Regions from separate parts of the Parafrankia discariae genome, predicted to be linked through region 2. Evidence: riboswitches for the same ligand, from Rfam matches in the RefSeq annotation. Region 2 holds a riboswitch; each other region holds the start of a gene.
What was found. Region 2 has a riboswitch for cyclic di-AMP ahead of B056_RS0133415 (transglycosylase family protein). Riboswitches for the same ligand answer to the same signal wherever they lie in the genome.
Positions count from the first base shown of each region.

Region 1: another riboswitch for cyclic di-AMP. It lies ahead of B056_RS0115985 (peptidoglycan-binding protein); the one in region 2 lies ahead of B056_RS0133415 (transglycosylase family protein).
Region 3: another riboswitch for cyclic di-AMP. It lies ahead of B056_RS0103005 (C40 family peptidase); the one in region 2 lies ahead of B056_RS0133415 (transglycosylase family protein).

Region 1 is NZ_KB891216.1:20,599-25,272, forward strand. Features, by position in the region: gene B056_RS0115980 (serine hydroxymethyltransferase) at 1-1,231, shown strand, start outside; cyclic di-AMP (ydaO/yuaA leader) riboswitch at 1,659-1,826, shown strand; gene B056_RS0115985 (peptidoglycan-binding protein) at 2,107-2,874, shown strand; gene mce (methylmalonyl-CoA epimerase) at 3,020-3,445, shown strand; gene B056_RS0115995 (LppP/LprE family lipoprotein) at 3,573-4,145, opposite strand; gene B056_RS0116000 (DUF5134 domain-containing protein) at 4,295-4,674, opposite strand, start outside.
Region 2 is NZ_KB891285.1:47,028-51,701, reverse strand. Features, by position in the region: gene fbaA (class II fructose-bisphosphate aldolase) at 1-172, shown strand, start outside; cyclic di-AMP (ydaO/yuaA leader) riboswitch at 1,427-1,646, shown strand; gene B056_RS0133415 (transglycosylase family protein) at 1,652-2,335, shown strand; gene B056_RS0133410 (transglycosylase family protein) at 3,648-4,391, shown strand.
Region 3 is NZ_KB891103.1:218,343-223,016, forward strand. Features, by position in the region: gene B056_RS0103000 (hypothetical protein) at 40-429, shown strand; cyclic di-AMP (ydaO/yuaA leader) riboswitch at 1,377-1,553, shown strand; gene B056_RS0103005 (C40 family peptidase) at 1,714-2,670, shown strand; gene B056_RS0103010 (PHB depolymerase family esterase) at 3,624-4,292, opposite strand; gene B056_RS0103015 (type 1 glutamine amidotransferase) at 4,400-4,674, opposite strand, start outside.

The DNA of each region.
Region 1 (4,674 bases), on a different contig from region 2:
CGCCGACCCCGAGATCGGCGGCCTCGTCGAGGCCGAGGCCCGGCGCCAGTACGAGAAGATCCGCCTGATCGCGTCCGAGAACTACGTCTCCACCGCGGTGCTGGAGGCGTCCGGCTCGGTGCTGACGAACAAGTACTCCGAGGGCTACCCCGGCAAGCGCTACTACGAGGGTCAGCAGGTCATCGACCCGATCGAGACGCTGGCGATCGACCGGGCGAAGTCGCTGTTCGGCGTCGAGCACGCGAACGTCCAGCCGTACTCCGGGTCCCCCGCCAACCTCGCGGTCTACCTGGCCTTCCTGCAGCCCGGCGACCCGGTGATGGGCATGGGCCTGCCCTCGGGCGGCCACCTTACCCACGGCTGGACGGTGTCGGCGACCGGCCGCTGGTTCCGCGGGGTCCGCTACGGGGTCCGCCAGGACACCGGGCGGGTCGACCTGGACGAGGTCCGCGACCTCGCCCTCGAACACCGACCGAAGGTGATCTTCTGCGGTGGGACGGCGATCCCCCGCACCATCGACTTCCCCGGGTTCGCGGCGATCGCCCGCGAGATCGACGCCGTGCTCGTCGCGGACATCTCCCACATCGCCGGGCTGATCGCCGGTGGCGCCCACCCGTCGCCGGTCGGGCACGCTCCCGTCATCACGACCACCACGCACAAGACGCTGCGCGGCCCGCGCGGCGCCATGATCATGTCGGACGGCACGCACGCCGCGGCGCTGGACAAGGCTGTTTTCCCCGGCCTCCAGGGCGGCCCGCACAACCACACCACCGCCGCCGTCGCGGTCGCTCTTCGGGAGGCCGCGACACCGGATTTCCGGGAGTACGCGCACCGGGTCGTCGCGAATGCGAAGGCGCTCGCCGAGGCGCTTTCCGGGCGCGGCTTCGACCTCATCACCGGCGGCACCGACAACCATCTCATTCTCATTGACCTGACGAGCCGCGGAGTCGCCGGAAAGCCGGCCGCGAAGGCGCTCGACCGGGCCGGTATCGAGCTGAACTACAACACGGTTCCCTTCGACCCGCGCAAGCCGTTCGACCCGTCCGGGGTGCGCCTGGGAACCGCCGCGATCACGACCCGCGGGCTGCGCCCGGAGCAGATGCCCGCCCTCGCCGCCTGGATCGACGAGGCCGTCAAGGCCGCCGGTGACGCGGACGAGGCGACCATCGAGCGGATCTCGGGCGAGGTCAGGGACCTCATGTCGGCCTACCCGATGCCCGGCTGGGTCTGACCGACCGGCCGGTGGCACCGGTCGGCGGCACCGCCCACCGGCCCGCACCAGCACAGCAGACACACAGGCACATCCTCGGCCCGGGCGCCCACGCAGACGCCCGGGCCGAGGCGTGCCCGGACCCGCTCCTCCCACTCCCCCACCGCCCCCACCGCGCCACTCCCCGCCGTGCCACTCCCCGCCGTGCCGGTCGCCGTCCGCGCCGGGTGCGACGACGTCCGGACGGAGACCCGCTCCGCAGCGTCGCCGGTTACTGAACGGAGTGTCTCAATCTCGAATCTGTGTGCGCATCGTGACAAGGGTGCGCCGTCAGAACAGGAAAATTAGTACTTGCGACTACCCTTAGTAGTTCGTTACGGTGTCCTGGCTCGCAGCAAGCGACGGGCCGTACGCCGAGTTCTGCCCTAGGCCCGTCGTCCCCTCCTAGCGATCAACAGGGCAGAAGCGGGGGAACCACGTTCCTCCGGACGGCCACCCACGCACCGGCGGCCGTCCTCGGGGTGAAGTCGAACGCGCCGTGAACACGCTGGCGCGCCCGACCGGGCTTCCCGGCCCGAACCCGACAGCTAACCTCGCAGGCGTACGGGAAGGATCACCGTCGTGTACGCACGCATGTCTGGATCATCCAGGCGGGCCTTTCACCCGTCCCTCGGGCAGCCGCCGTGGCCGCACAGTGCCCGCATCCCGGGGTTGACGCAGGAAATCTAGACCCACCCAGGTCCGGAATACTTTTACGCCGACAGAACGCCGGCGCACTGAACCATGCTTCCCTCGCCGGGCGAATCGTTGCCGTAACTTTTTGATCCGTATACGGATCAATTCCCCATCCGGACATTCAGAAGCTCTGTTCTTCAAAGCAGAAACGAGATTCTTAGATGTCGCATGGAAAGCACCGCCTGTCCAGCCGTCCGAACACCTCCGCACGGCGGCGCGGGCGTGGGCGCGCCGCCGTGGTCACCGCGGCGAGCGTCATCGGCGCGTCAGCGGGCCTGATGTTCACCGCGGGACCGGCGAGCGCGGCCACCGTCTCCGACGTCACCATCGCGCAGGCGGCGCAGAACGCGGGCCTGCCCTCCTGCCGCGGGATTCCGCTGAGCACCTGGGTCGCGGTCGCGCTGGCCGAGTCGGGCGGCAACACGACGGCCCACGCGACGGTGGGTGAGGACTCCCGCGGCCTCTGGCAGATCAACATGCGCGCGCACGCGAGCTGGGTCGGCAGCCGCGACCTCTACGACCCGAACGTGAACGCCTGGGCCGCGCGGCAGGTGTGCGCCAGCCAGGGCATCGGCGCCTGGAGCGCCTACAAGAACGGCATGCACGTGAAGTACCTGTCCCGTGGCGCCGCGGCGGCCGCCGCGGTGAGCGGCGGCGCCGCCCGGACGATCTCGACCGTCGCGCCGGCCGCGGCGAGCGCGCCGGCACCGGCGACCGCCAGCTCGGGCTACATGCGGCTCGGGGTCGCCGGCGTCCGCTGGGACGTGGCGCTGGTGCAGAAGCGGCTCGCCGACATCGGCTACCCGATCACCATCGACGGCCGGTTCGGTCCGCAGACCAACCACATGGTCGTCGACTTCCAGAAGAAGAACGGTCTCGTCCCGGACGGCGTCGTGGGCCCGCTGACCCACGACAAGCTGTTCGGCTGATCCGCGCCGGGCGTGGCCGACACGCCCGACCGGACCGGCCCGGCGCTTCGGTGGACCGCCGGGCCGGTTCCGGGCAGGCTCGGAGGTTGGCCCACCAGGCAGGACGCGACCAGGGCCGACCGTCCACGACGCAGGAGCGATTTTTGTGCTGACCAGGATCGACCATGTCGGAATCGCCGTCGCCTCGCTGGAGGAGGCCATCCCCCGGTATGAGGCGGCGTTCGGCCTGAAGGTCGCGCATCAGGAGACGAACGAGGCGCAGGGCGTGCGCGAGGCGATGCTGCTGGTGCACGACGGCGACACGGGCGGTTCCTACGTCCAGCTACTGGAACCGGTGCGCCCGGACAGCCCGGTCGGCAAGTTCCTGACGAAGAAGGGCCCCGGCATCCACCACATCGCCTACGGGGTGGCGGACATCGACGCGGCGCTGGCGGCGCTCACCGTCACCGGGTTCGACCTGGTCAACAAGACCCCGGTGCACGGGACGTCCGGCAGCCGGATCGCGTTCATGCACCCGAAGGGCCTCGGCGGGGTGCTCACCGAGCTGGTCGAGGCGGCCGAGGGCCACTGATCCGCGGATCGGTGGCTCCGCCGGATCGGCGGGTGCGCCGATCCGGCGGGCGTGTGAACCCGCCGGATCGGCGGTGTGACCACCGCGGCCGGGTCCCGGGTTCAGCCCCGGGACCCGGCGTCGGTGGTCAGCGGCGGCTCTCGGCGGCGGACCACTGGCTGGTCGGGATCGGGTCGAGCGGCACGACCGCCGAGCCGTTCCACCGGAACCGTACGGTCGCCGCGCCCGCGCTCGGGCAGCACATCGGGTCCGCCGGACGGTACAGGTCGTACTGCAGCGCCACCACCTCGCTGGTCGACCACACCCACCGCACGCCCGCGCCGGCGACGGCGTCCGTCCCGACGAACCGGCCGCGGTGGAAGAGGAACGCCTGCTGCGGATGGCCGTCCACCGAGGTGGCGAGCCGGCCGACGATCACGCTGAGATTGTGGGTGGGCTCGTAACCGTCGGTGGTGATCGGTATGTAGCCACGGCCGCGGACCAGGCTCGCGGCCTCCGCCAGGCTCAGCGAACCGGCCGCGCCGGCCGAGCCCCCCGAACCGGCCGAGCCCCCCGAACCGGCCGAGCTCACCGCGGCCCCCGATGTGGCGGGTGGGGACGATGGCACCGTGGTCGGCGCGGCGGACGCGGACAGCGACGACGCCACCCCGCCCAACATGACCGCGGCGGCAAGCACGGAGATGAACACGACTCGACGCATGGCGACCGCCCCCTCTTTGGGCCTCGTGTCTGCCGGCCGGATATCTGCCGACCGGCCGACCGTAGGCGCACTTCGGGCCCGCCGCCTGCTCCGTGAGCGGAATGCGCGGTTTCGGAGCAGGTCACCCCGGGGGGTACGGGAGCGGGAGATCAGGTACGGGCGAGGAGCATCAGGATCATTCCCCCCGACATGACGAGTCGGGAGCCACGCGGGACGACCGGCTCCGGGAAGATCCCGATCAGTCGGGCCGCCAGCTCACGCACGGGCGGGCGGGCCGGCGGCGCGGCGAACCGGCGCGCCGGCAGGCCGGCCAGCGCCACCAGGGCCGCCCCGCCGAAGACGACGACGCACCAGACGCCGATCGCCCCGTCGGTGCGCAGCGGCCACCCGGCGACACTGGCCGCCCCGGACATGCACGCCATCGCGGCCGCCTCGACGACGAGAAGCGCACAGCAGGACCACATGCCCGGCGCGCTGCACCGGGGGTGGGCGACGAGCCCGACCAGCAGGGCCACCGTCAGCGCCAGGT
Region 2 (4,674 bases):
CGACCACATGCTCCGCAACTACGACGGTGTCCTCAAGGTGGACGGTGAGGTCGGGAACAAGAAGGCCTACGACCCGCGCACCTACGGCAAGGCCGCCGAAACCGCCATGGCCGCCCGGGTCGCCCAGGCCTGTGACGACCTGCGGTCCGCCGGCCGGTCGATCGGGGTCTGACCCGCTCCGCCCGGTTCGAGGCCCGGCGGTCACCTGATCGGCTCTTCTCCCTCCCGGGGACATCTGTCCCCGGGAGTACTCCCATGTCGTGACTCCCCCGGCCGCCGCGCGCCCGAATGAGATTCCTCCAGGACAGGACGAGATCGCTCCGGGACAAGCAGTACCCGCCGGGCCACACACCGCCGGTCGGGCGGGCCGGCCGTCCCGGCGGGCCGAACCACCCGGGACGGCCGGCGCCCTTCGGACCTCCGACACCACCAGGAACGCGGAGCGACCAGAGGGACACGAGAAGCTATCTGCGACGCAGAGTGCCCAAACAAGCACCTGACGCCGACATGAGGACGGGGTGTGCTTCCTCCCCTCTTCATCCGAGGCGGAACCGCACCCGTCGAGGTGAGGCGTCGCCCGCCCGGCGAGGCCTCCTGAAGATCGTGCGGGCGGTCGGCGCCGTCTCGGCGGCCATATCCGTCCCGGACACCACGAAGCCCACGGTCCCCCCGAGCCTCTCACCGGTGACGGATCAGGTGGCACCTGCTGAGACCACACGTACGGACCCAGCGGCTCTCACCTCTGACACGGCACCCATGTGGGCTCCGACGTGTCTTAACGCGCCGCTCCGCGCACCGATCCGCCCAGGGGCGCGCGCCGGCCCGGATTCCCACCCGAAGAGGGCTACTTCGGGGCACGCGCAGAGGCACCAGACAGCCCACGCGATCGTCCGATCACGGGTGAGAGACACGCACGGACCCGGCTCAAACAAGATCAACCTCGGGGGCGAACGGGACGTACCGACCCGACCCCGCGGGACACCGCGACCCGACAACCGGTCACAGAAGCATCCCTACAAGTTAACTCATAGTTACGGTTAGGTTTCTCACACATCACGGCATCCGAGTCGGGATCGGCACGAGGATATGAATTTTCTAGCCGCTTGATGGCACCCTGGCCGGACGCGGGTAGCCTTCCCGCATATTCGGCTCGATTGCCGACAGCACACCCAACGGTAACGATCTTTCACCAGTGTGATTTGTCGGCACGAACCACCCTCCGCGACACGGTCACCAAGTTAATGAGCGCGCGTGCGCGCGCGCTACCAGCACCGTGATCAAACCTCAAGCAGCCAACGGACGGTGTGCTCTTTTTCACCTGAGGCATTCAGTGCTTGTCGTTCGGCCCGACGGCGTGGTTATGGTCTTCGCCGTGCCCGGAGACAGGCCGGGCACCCGACGGGTGGCACGCCGAATCCCTGCCCCCATCCGTTGGAAACAGAAACCCGATGGCAGGAGCGGGGGAACCAATACCCGGTCGCCGATTCTGGGGACCTTGGGGTGAAGCCGCTAACGCCGACGACACGAGGAGGAAAATTGTCCTCCGTTGCCGAAGGCACAGGATTTCCGGAGTTCCTGACTTGGCGGCCGGGCTTTTCCCTGCCCGAACCCGACAGCTCACCTCGCAGGCGTGGGGAAGGAAAACTCACGCATGTCCGACGCACGTACCAGTGGCCGACAACGCCGCAGCAGTACCCGCAGCCGGGCCCGCACTCTCGTCTCCGTCCCCGTCATCGCCGCGGCGGTCGGCGGTACACTCGCCCTGAGCCAACCGGCCAACGCCGCCACGACCTGGGAAGGTCTGCGGCAATGCGAGTCCGGCGGGAACTACACGACGAACACCGGTAACGGCTACTATGGCGCTTACCAGTTCTCGTCAGGCACCTGGCGCAGCCTCGGCTACTCGGGGCTGCCACACACGGCTCCGCCCGCCGTGCAGGACGCAGCGGCACTGCAACTCGCACTCCGTTCCGGGTTCGGCCAGTGGCCGGTCTGCGGGAGCGGAATGGGCTCCGACCAGCTCCTACCCGGGGCGTCGTCATCAGGCGCCGGCATCCAGGCGTCCAGGGCGGCCGAGCGCACCTCGCTGGTCGCCCAGCCCGTCGCCGCGGGCATCCCGGGCCTTACCCGGGCGTACACCGCGTCCATGGTCAATCAGGTCAGCGCCGAGGTCCGCGCCTGGCAGACCAAGATGAACTCCCTCGGCTACCCCCTCACGGCCGACGGCAGCTACGGACCACTGTCCGCGGCCGCGGCGCGTGACTTCCAGGCCGCACGCGGCCTCCTGGTGGACGGCGTCCTGGGTCCACAGACCTGGGCAGCCACCTTCGGCTGACCGACGCCGACCGGCGCACTCGGTCACCAGCCGGGCCGGCTGACGGCTACCGCCGCACGCGGCGACCGCTCCCCCCGCTGGCTGAACCGAACCACCGCACCCTCCTGACGGCGCCGCCCCGCGCCGCCGTCCGGTCACGGTGGCCTCCACGCCCCGGTCGAGCCCCCTTCGCAGGGCGTCCTTCCCCCGGATGAGGCATCCCACCCGCGCCCGTCGCGGTGAGCCATCCCCTCCATGGACTCAGGCCCTCGAACCGACGCCCGCGAATCATCCGTTCTCCACCTTCGCCCGGCCGGTGTCCGCGGCGATCCCACTCGCGGCTGACCACGTGCTGTCGCATCCGCGAGACCCCCACCAGCACGAGGTCGACATCCCGCCGCGACGGGTCCCCTCCGCGGAGGTTTCCGTCACCCGGTTCGTCGGCAGCGAAGAGCCGCCGTGCCAGGACCGCAGGACCCGCCCGCCCGGCGCGGACCCCGCCGGGCGGGCGGGGCGGTGCGTGGATCGCCCCAACGATCCGCGCGGCACGCGACCCACCGCCGACCCGGCCACGTCGAGCCCGCCGCACGATCTCCTCCGGCCCCGGCCGGAGGAGGAGCCGTCCACGCCGGTGATCCCGGCGGGCGGGCGTGTCCCCGCACAGAGCGGGACACGCCCGCCACGGACGGCCAGCCCGACCCGTCGCCCGCGCAGGACCTCCCTCCGCCGCGCCCCGTGCCCCCGGGCCACAACCCCTCAGCCGCCACTCGGCCATCAATCTCTAACTGGTTACCTTAAATACACAGAATGTAATTCTCTATAGAAAAACTACAAAAAAACTACTAACGTACTTTTGCGGAGCCGGCGGGACCCGACGGCACGCGGCCCGACCCACCCCGGCGGACGGCCGTCCCCGGCCTGGCGGTAGCGTTGTCCGACTCAGTGCTTCTCGTCACGATCGGCTACGTCACTCGGCAAACAGCCCATTCGGGTAGCTCCGATGTGGTCCTTTCGCATCCCCCACCGGCCGCCCGAATTTGCGCCGTCTAGCTAGATCTCGCTACAGTTCCGCCCACTCGCCTCCCCGGGCGAGGTCATGCGGACGGACGCCGAGTCCTGCCCCCGTCCTCATGGCCGGAACGAGCACGGACAACATCGGGCAGGAGCGGGGGACCCACCATCCGGACGCCCCCGGCGTCCTAGGGGTTAAGCCGGCGAGACATCCGGCCGGGAGCACCGATCCGCGAGGACGGGCTCCGGGCCAGCGGCGCCGGCCGGGCAACTTCCAGCCCGAACCCGACAGCTCACCCCGTAGGCGACGGGAAGGATTCTGATGCGATCGCATGATCGTGTTCCCGCCCGTTCCAATGGCCGTGGCGGAAGGCACCGAGCGACCCAGGGACCGTCCACCGCGACTCGGGTCCTGCGCACCACCGGCGCCGTCACGGCGCTGGTCGGCACCGGGCTCGCGGTGACCGCGGCTCCCGCGGGAGCGGCGACCGCCGACGACTTCGCGAAGCTCCGCAAGTGCGAGTCGGGCGGCAACTACGCCATCAACACCGGCAACGGCTTCTACGGTGCCTACCAGTTCGACCAGCGCACCTGGACGGGCCTGGGCTACCCCGGCCGACCCGACCAGGCTCCGCCCGCGATGCAGGACGAGGCCGCGTACAAGCTGTACGACAGCCGCGGCTGGTCACCCTGGCCCGGCTGCACCGGCAAGCTCGGCCTCACCCGGAACGGCCCCGCGCCGGAGTCGTCCGGTGCCGGCGGCGACGTGATCGCCCAGGCCCTGACACCGGCCGAGCCGCCCATGACCCTCGAGCGCGCCCGTTCGGAGGTCGCCGGCCGGTTCGGCGGCGAGGCACTGAACGTCGGTATGAGCGACGACGTGCGCGCGGACGCCTTCGTCTGGCAGGCGGAGATGCGCGACCGCAGGTTCGTCCTGACCGTCGACGGCAAGTTCGGCCCGGAATCGCAGGGGATCGCCGCGCTCTACTCGTACCTCACCCGGGTGAGCGACGGTCAGCCGGGCGTGGTCGGCCAGAACCTGTGGAGCGCCACGGTCAGTGGCTGACAGCGGCCGCCGACGTCGGCGGCCCCGACGGGCGCTGCGGCAACTGCCAACGCCGGTGACTGACGCCGCCGGCGACTGACAACACCGACAGCTGTCGCGCGCCCTGAGACGGCCGCCAGCGTCCTCGCTCCGTCGACACCGCCCCAGCGCGGCTGACAGCGCCGTCAGCCGGCTGGCGGCACGGCCGACGGCGCCCGCGCCCCCGCATCCGCACCTCGCGCCCAGCGGCTGACAGCGCCGTCAGCGGCTGGCGGCCGGGCCGGGCGCCGGGCACGGCATGGCC
Region 3 (4,674 bases), on a different contig from region 2:
GGGCCGGCCCGGCGCCACTGCCAGCCGTCGGAGCCGGGCATGACACACCCACGCCCGCGGCACCACGAGATCTCCGTCCTGCCCGACCGCGAGGACCTGATGGCCGAGCTGGCGAGCCGGCTCGAGGCCCTGGACGCCCTGCTGAGCCGGCTCGAGGACGCCGAGCGCCAGGCCGCGGACGCCGGTGAGCACCTCATCCGGACCCGGCAGTGGCAGGAGGACACGGTCCGGACCATCCAGGAGGAGCGGGCCCGGATGCGCCAGCGCCAGCAGGCCCTGGACGACCTGGCCGAACATGCCCGCGCGGCCGTCGAGGCCCTGCAGGGCAGCTACCGCTCGCTGCCGCCCGAGGTGAAGCAGCTCGAGATCGAGCTCCAGGTCCTCAACAGCTCCGGCTTCCTGAGCCGCCGCAACGGCCGGACCCGCTGAACCGAGCCCGCTGAACCCGGCCCGGTGAGCGGCTGGCCCGGTGAGCGGCTGGCCCGGTGAGCGGCTGGCCTGGTGAGCGGCTGGCCTGGTGAGCGGCTGGCCTGGTGAGCGGCTGGCCTGGTGAGCCCGGCCCGCGGAGCGGCCGGCTCGATGGAACCCGATCCGTGAAGCCCGGCCCGTGAGCGGCCGGCCGCCGTTCGTGGCGGGCCGCGGCGCGCTCGCCACCGGCGTCCAGCTCGCCGTTTGGTGGCGGCCTCGCCCTTCGGGGCGGAATCAGGCCGGATTGGCCTCTGAAAGGGCGAGCCCGGCGACAAAGGGCGAGGGCGGCTGGGCCCGTCCCACGCGAGGGCCCGCTGCGCGTCAAGGCCAGCCCACGCCAGCCCACGGCGGTCCACGCCAGCCCACGCCAGCCCGCGGCGGCCCGCGGCGGCGGCGCCTGCGGGCTGGCGCCCGACGCGGCTCCCGGGAGGCTCTCCCGGCCGGCGGCACCGCGCCGGTCCGTTTCAACGGTCCCAGGAGCTCCGTTCACGTCCCACGTGCGCGGTGACACGTGCACGGTGAAGGTGGCCGGGGGTCGGGCCTCCCGGTAGTCCGCGGCCGCCGGATCCCGCCGGGAAGAGACGGGCCGGGGACGGAGTGAACCGGGCGCGCGAGCGGCCCGGCGGGTGGTACCGGCTCGGTCCGCCGAGGCTGGGAACCCCCGCACAAGCCAGGAAGTTCTGGTCACCTAACGTGTTGGGACGTGATCCTCGTGTGGCCGCACAAAAACGTGACCGGAAGCTCAGCACCCCTCCTGACCTGGGCAGATGCGGCGCCGCAAGGGGCCCTTCTTTGCACACTCGACGTAGTTGAGGAGGACTAGTGTTTACCCGCACCATCCGTGTGGACTAGTCTCGCTTCCGACGTCACGACAACACCGGACCGAACGCCGAATCCTGCCCGCGGTCCTGGTGTCCCCTCCGAGTCGTCACCACGGGCAGGAGCGGGGGACCCACCTCCACCGGCTGGCGCCACGACACGGCGCTGGCCTAGGGGTGAAGTCCATCGCGTGAAGGTCGCGCTATGGACCGGGCAGCCCAGCCCGAACCCGACAGCTCACCTCGCAGGCGTACGGGAAGGAACGCAACGTTGTCTGCGCAAAGTGTGCAGCTTGATGCTGAGAGACGCCGGCAGGAAGGGCGCGGTCGCCACCGTGCGCCGTCCGCCCCCACGGCGTCCAGCCGAGCCAGAGCCAGGGCCCGCACCGTCGCGGCCATCACCACCGGAACCGTCGCGGTCTCCGGGGTGGCACTCGCCGGGTGCGCCCAGGATGTGAACTCGGACGTCGCGCTGGACGACGGCACGAACACCGCTCCGATGACGCTCGCGACCCAGATCGGGTCCCGGCTGGCGGTCGACGGAGCCATCCAGGCCGCCACCGCGACCGGCGGCGGGTCCGGAACCGTTCTCGACGCCACCACGGACATCTCCGCGCCGACTCTCTCGTCGAAGATCGACGTCGGCCTGCGCGTGACGAACCCCGAGGTCACGGTCAACGCGGACGAGCCCGTCAACATCGGCTTCTCGCTCTACAACGAGGAGACGCAGGCCCCGCTCGCGGACCAGCTCATCAAGGTCCAGGTCAAGCTGCCGACCGGGTGGGCCACCTTCCTGCACCTGACCACGGACGACCGCGGCTTCGCGTCGTACACCGCCAAGGTGCTGACCACCACGAACGTCACGGCGATCTTCGACGGGACTGACGCCCTCCAGTCGGCGCACTCGGAGAACGACGCCACGCTGCACGTCCGCCCGGCTCCGCCGCCGGTGCCCGCGCAGGCCTCACGCAGCGCGGACCGCACGGGCGTGAACGTCAGCACCCCGGTGGTCAGCGTCAACCTGCCGGCCAGCACCATCGGCGAGAAGGCCGTCTACCTGGCCTCGCTACAGGCCGGCAAGCCGTACGTCTACGGCGCCGAGGGCCCCAGCTCCTTCGACTGCTCCGGTCTGGTGCAGTACGTGTACCGGCAGCTCGGCAAGAGCGTGCCGCGCACCACCGACGCGCAGTACGCCGCCACCACGCGGATCTCCCAGTACAACAAGGCGCCCGGCGACCTGATCTTCTTCGGGGCTCCCGGCAACATCTACCACGTCGGCATCTACGCCGGCGACGGCAAGATGTGGGTCGCGCCGCACAGTGGTGACGTCGTCAAGCTTCAGACGATCTACACGACCTCGTACTCGGTCGGCCGCATCCCCTAAGCAGGGCGGCCCGGCAAGAAGACTGGCTGTTCTCGACGTCGGTCGTTCCACAAGCCCACGCACCGCTCGGACGGGGCTGCCAGGATACGGACGCCCCGTCCCCCGGAACGAGCCGCAGCGCGATCTCCCCCTCCGATCGCGCCCGGCTCCGCCGCCGGGTCGGGGTTGTCGGGATCAACCCCGACCCGGCGGGTCTTCCGGAGCTGACCAGGTCCCCTGTGCCGGACCATCGTCGTCGCGTCCACTCGGAACGAGCTGTCTCACGGAACGTCCGTGCCCCGCAACGACCGGGGTAGTACTTCCGTGGACAGACTCCAGCACCTTTCGTGACGGTTTCACTACGTGACGCCTTCATCGGGCCGGTTGACGGCCATGAGCAGTAGGCCGTTGCGGCATCATTCTACTTCGGCATAAGTAGCGTAGATGTAGCTTTAGCCGGTCAGACTGCCACTACCGGGCAGCAAAACCCCATTCAGACCAACCCGTCACCCAACGCAAACCCACACAAAAGTCAACCACACCCCACCGCTCCGCGATCCTTCCGGTGGGACGGACGTCAGATCCCCCCCCATCTGACGTCCGTCCGGCCGGAAGGCCCCGGACTCCGCTGGCCGTCTGTCCGATCCCCCCCCCCATCGGGCCGGCGGCCAGCGGACCCCCGTAAACCTTCCGGCCGCCCGCTGGTCCGTCGGGGCCGTTACCCCCCCTCCCGGCGACGTCGACGGACCGCTCGGGCCCCGGCCGCTCCACCCTCGCGGGTGCGGCGGCCGGGGCTCCGGGAAGACTCCAAGGGCGGCCCCTCGCCGCGGCGAACACACAGCACCGCGGCAGGCACAAGCCCCGAAATGGCCAGCGAGCCGTCCCCGACAGGACCAACGGCCGCCCGATCCATTAAATGACTAGTTCTTTGCTACTAGCGCGAACTGTCTAGTCAGTGCACCGAACCGAGCCGGTCAGACCTTCCGGCGAAGGTCGCGGGAGAAGTCCCACAGCGTGCTGGAGACCTTTTTGTTCCAGTTCGTCTCGGCGACCCGCCCGTGCGGGGCGACGGTGTCGCAGGTGGGGCCAGGCTCTGCTTCGAACTGTCCCACGACGCCCACCGCCGCGTAGACGGGGGGGCCGGGCGAGCAGGCCGCGAGCAGGGCGAGCCGGGCGCCCTCCCCGATACCCCAGACGTAAACCCGATTCAGGTCGATGTCGGTGCGCTCCTCGTCCATGTAACGGACGACGTCGCGCAGGTACTGCTGGTCCGCTCCGTTAGGGTCGTCGAGCCGCCAGGTACCGGCGACCGCCTCCGGGAAGGCGAGCGCGAAGTGACGGCGGTTCGCCAGCGACGACGCGCCACTGTCGTGTTCCAGTGAACTCGCATCCGTATTGTCATCGTGCAGGATGATTACCAGGGGCAACGGGTCGTTCGGTTTGGAGTCCGCCTGAACGAGCAGCTCCCGGTCGGCCGACGGATAGCCATCCGGGATTGTGACCCGTTCGACCTTGGGACGGCCATTGGCCGCGACGAGCCACCAGATGGCCACAAGTGCCACCCCGGCGATGATCACGTTTCTCTTGTTCTTGCCCCACCAGCCGGCAAGGGGATTCGACGCCACGATCCAACCGAACCACACCCGGCACCAGGAAATCGCCGAATTCAGCCCAGCGCGTCAACGCGGACCCGGGCGGGACGACGCCGGTGGCACTTCCCAGCCCCCGGCCGGCACCGGCGGGCGCCCGGTCAGCCCCCGGCGAGTGCCCGCGCCCGTGCCCGGCGCAGCGTGTCCGCCTCGACCGGGGCGTCCAGCGGGGCCAGCGAGCCATGCACCCAGGTGAGCAGCAGATCGGCCAGGGCCGGGTTCTGGGCCAGCACCGGCCCGTGCAGGTAGGTGCCGATGACCTTCCCGTCGACGATGCCGTCGGTGCGCGCGGGGGTGCCGTCGCCGACGCCGAGGCGCACCGTGCCGAGCGGGATGCCCCGGGACCCGGGAAGCGCGCGGGTGCGCCCGCCGTGGT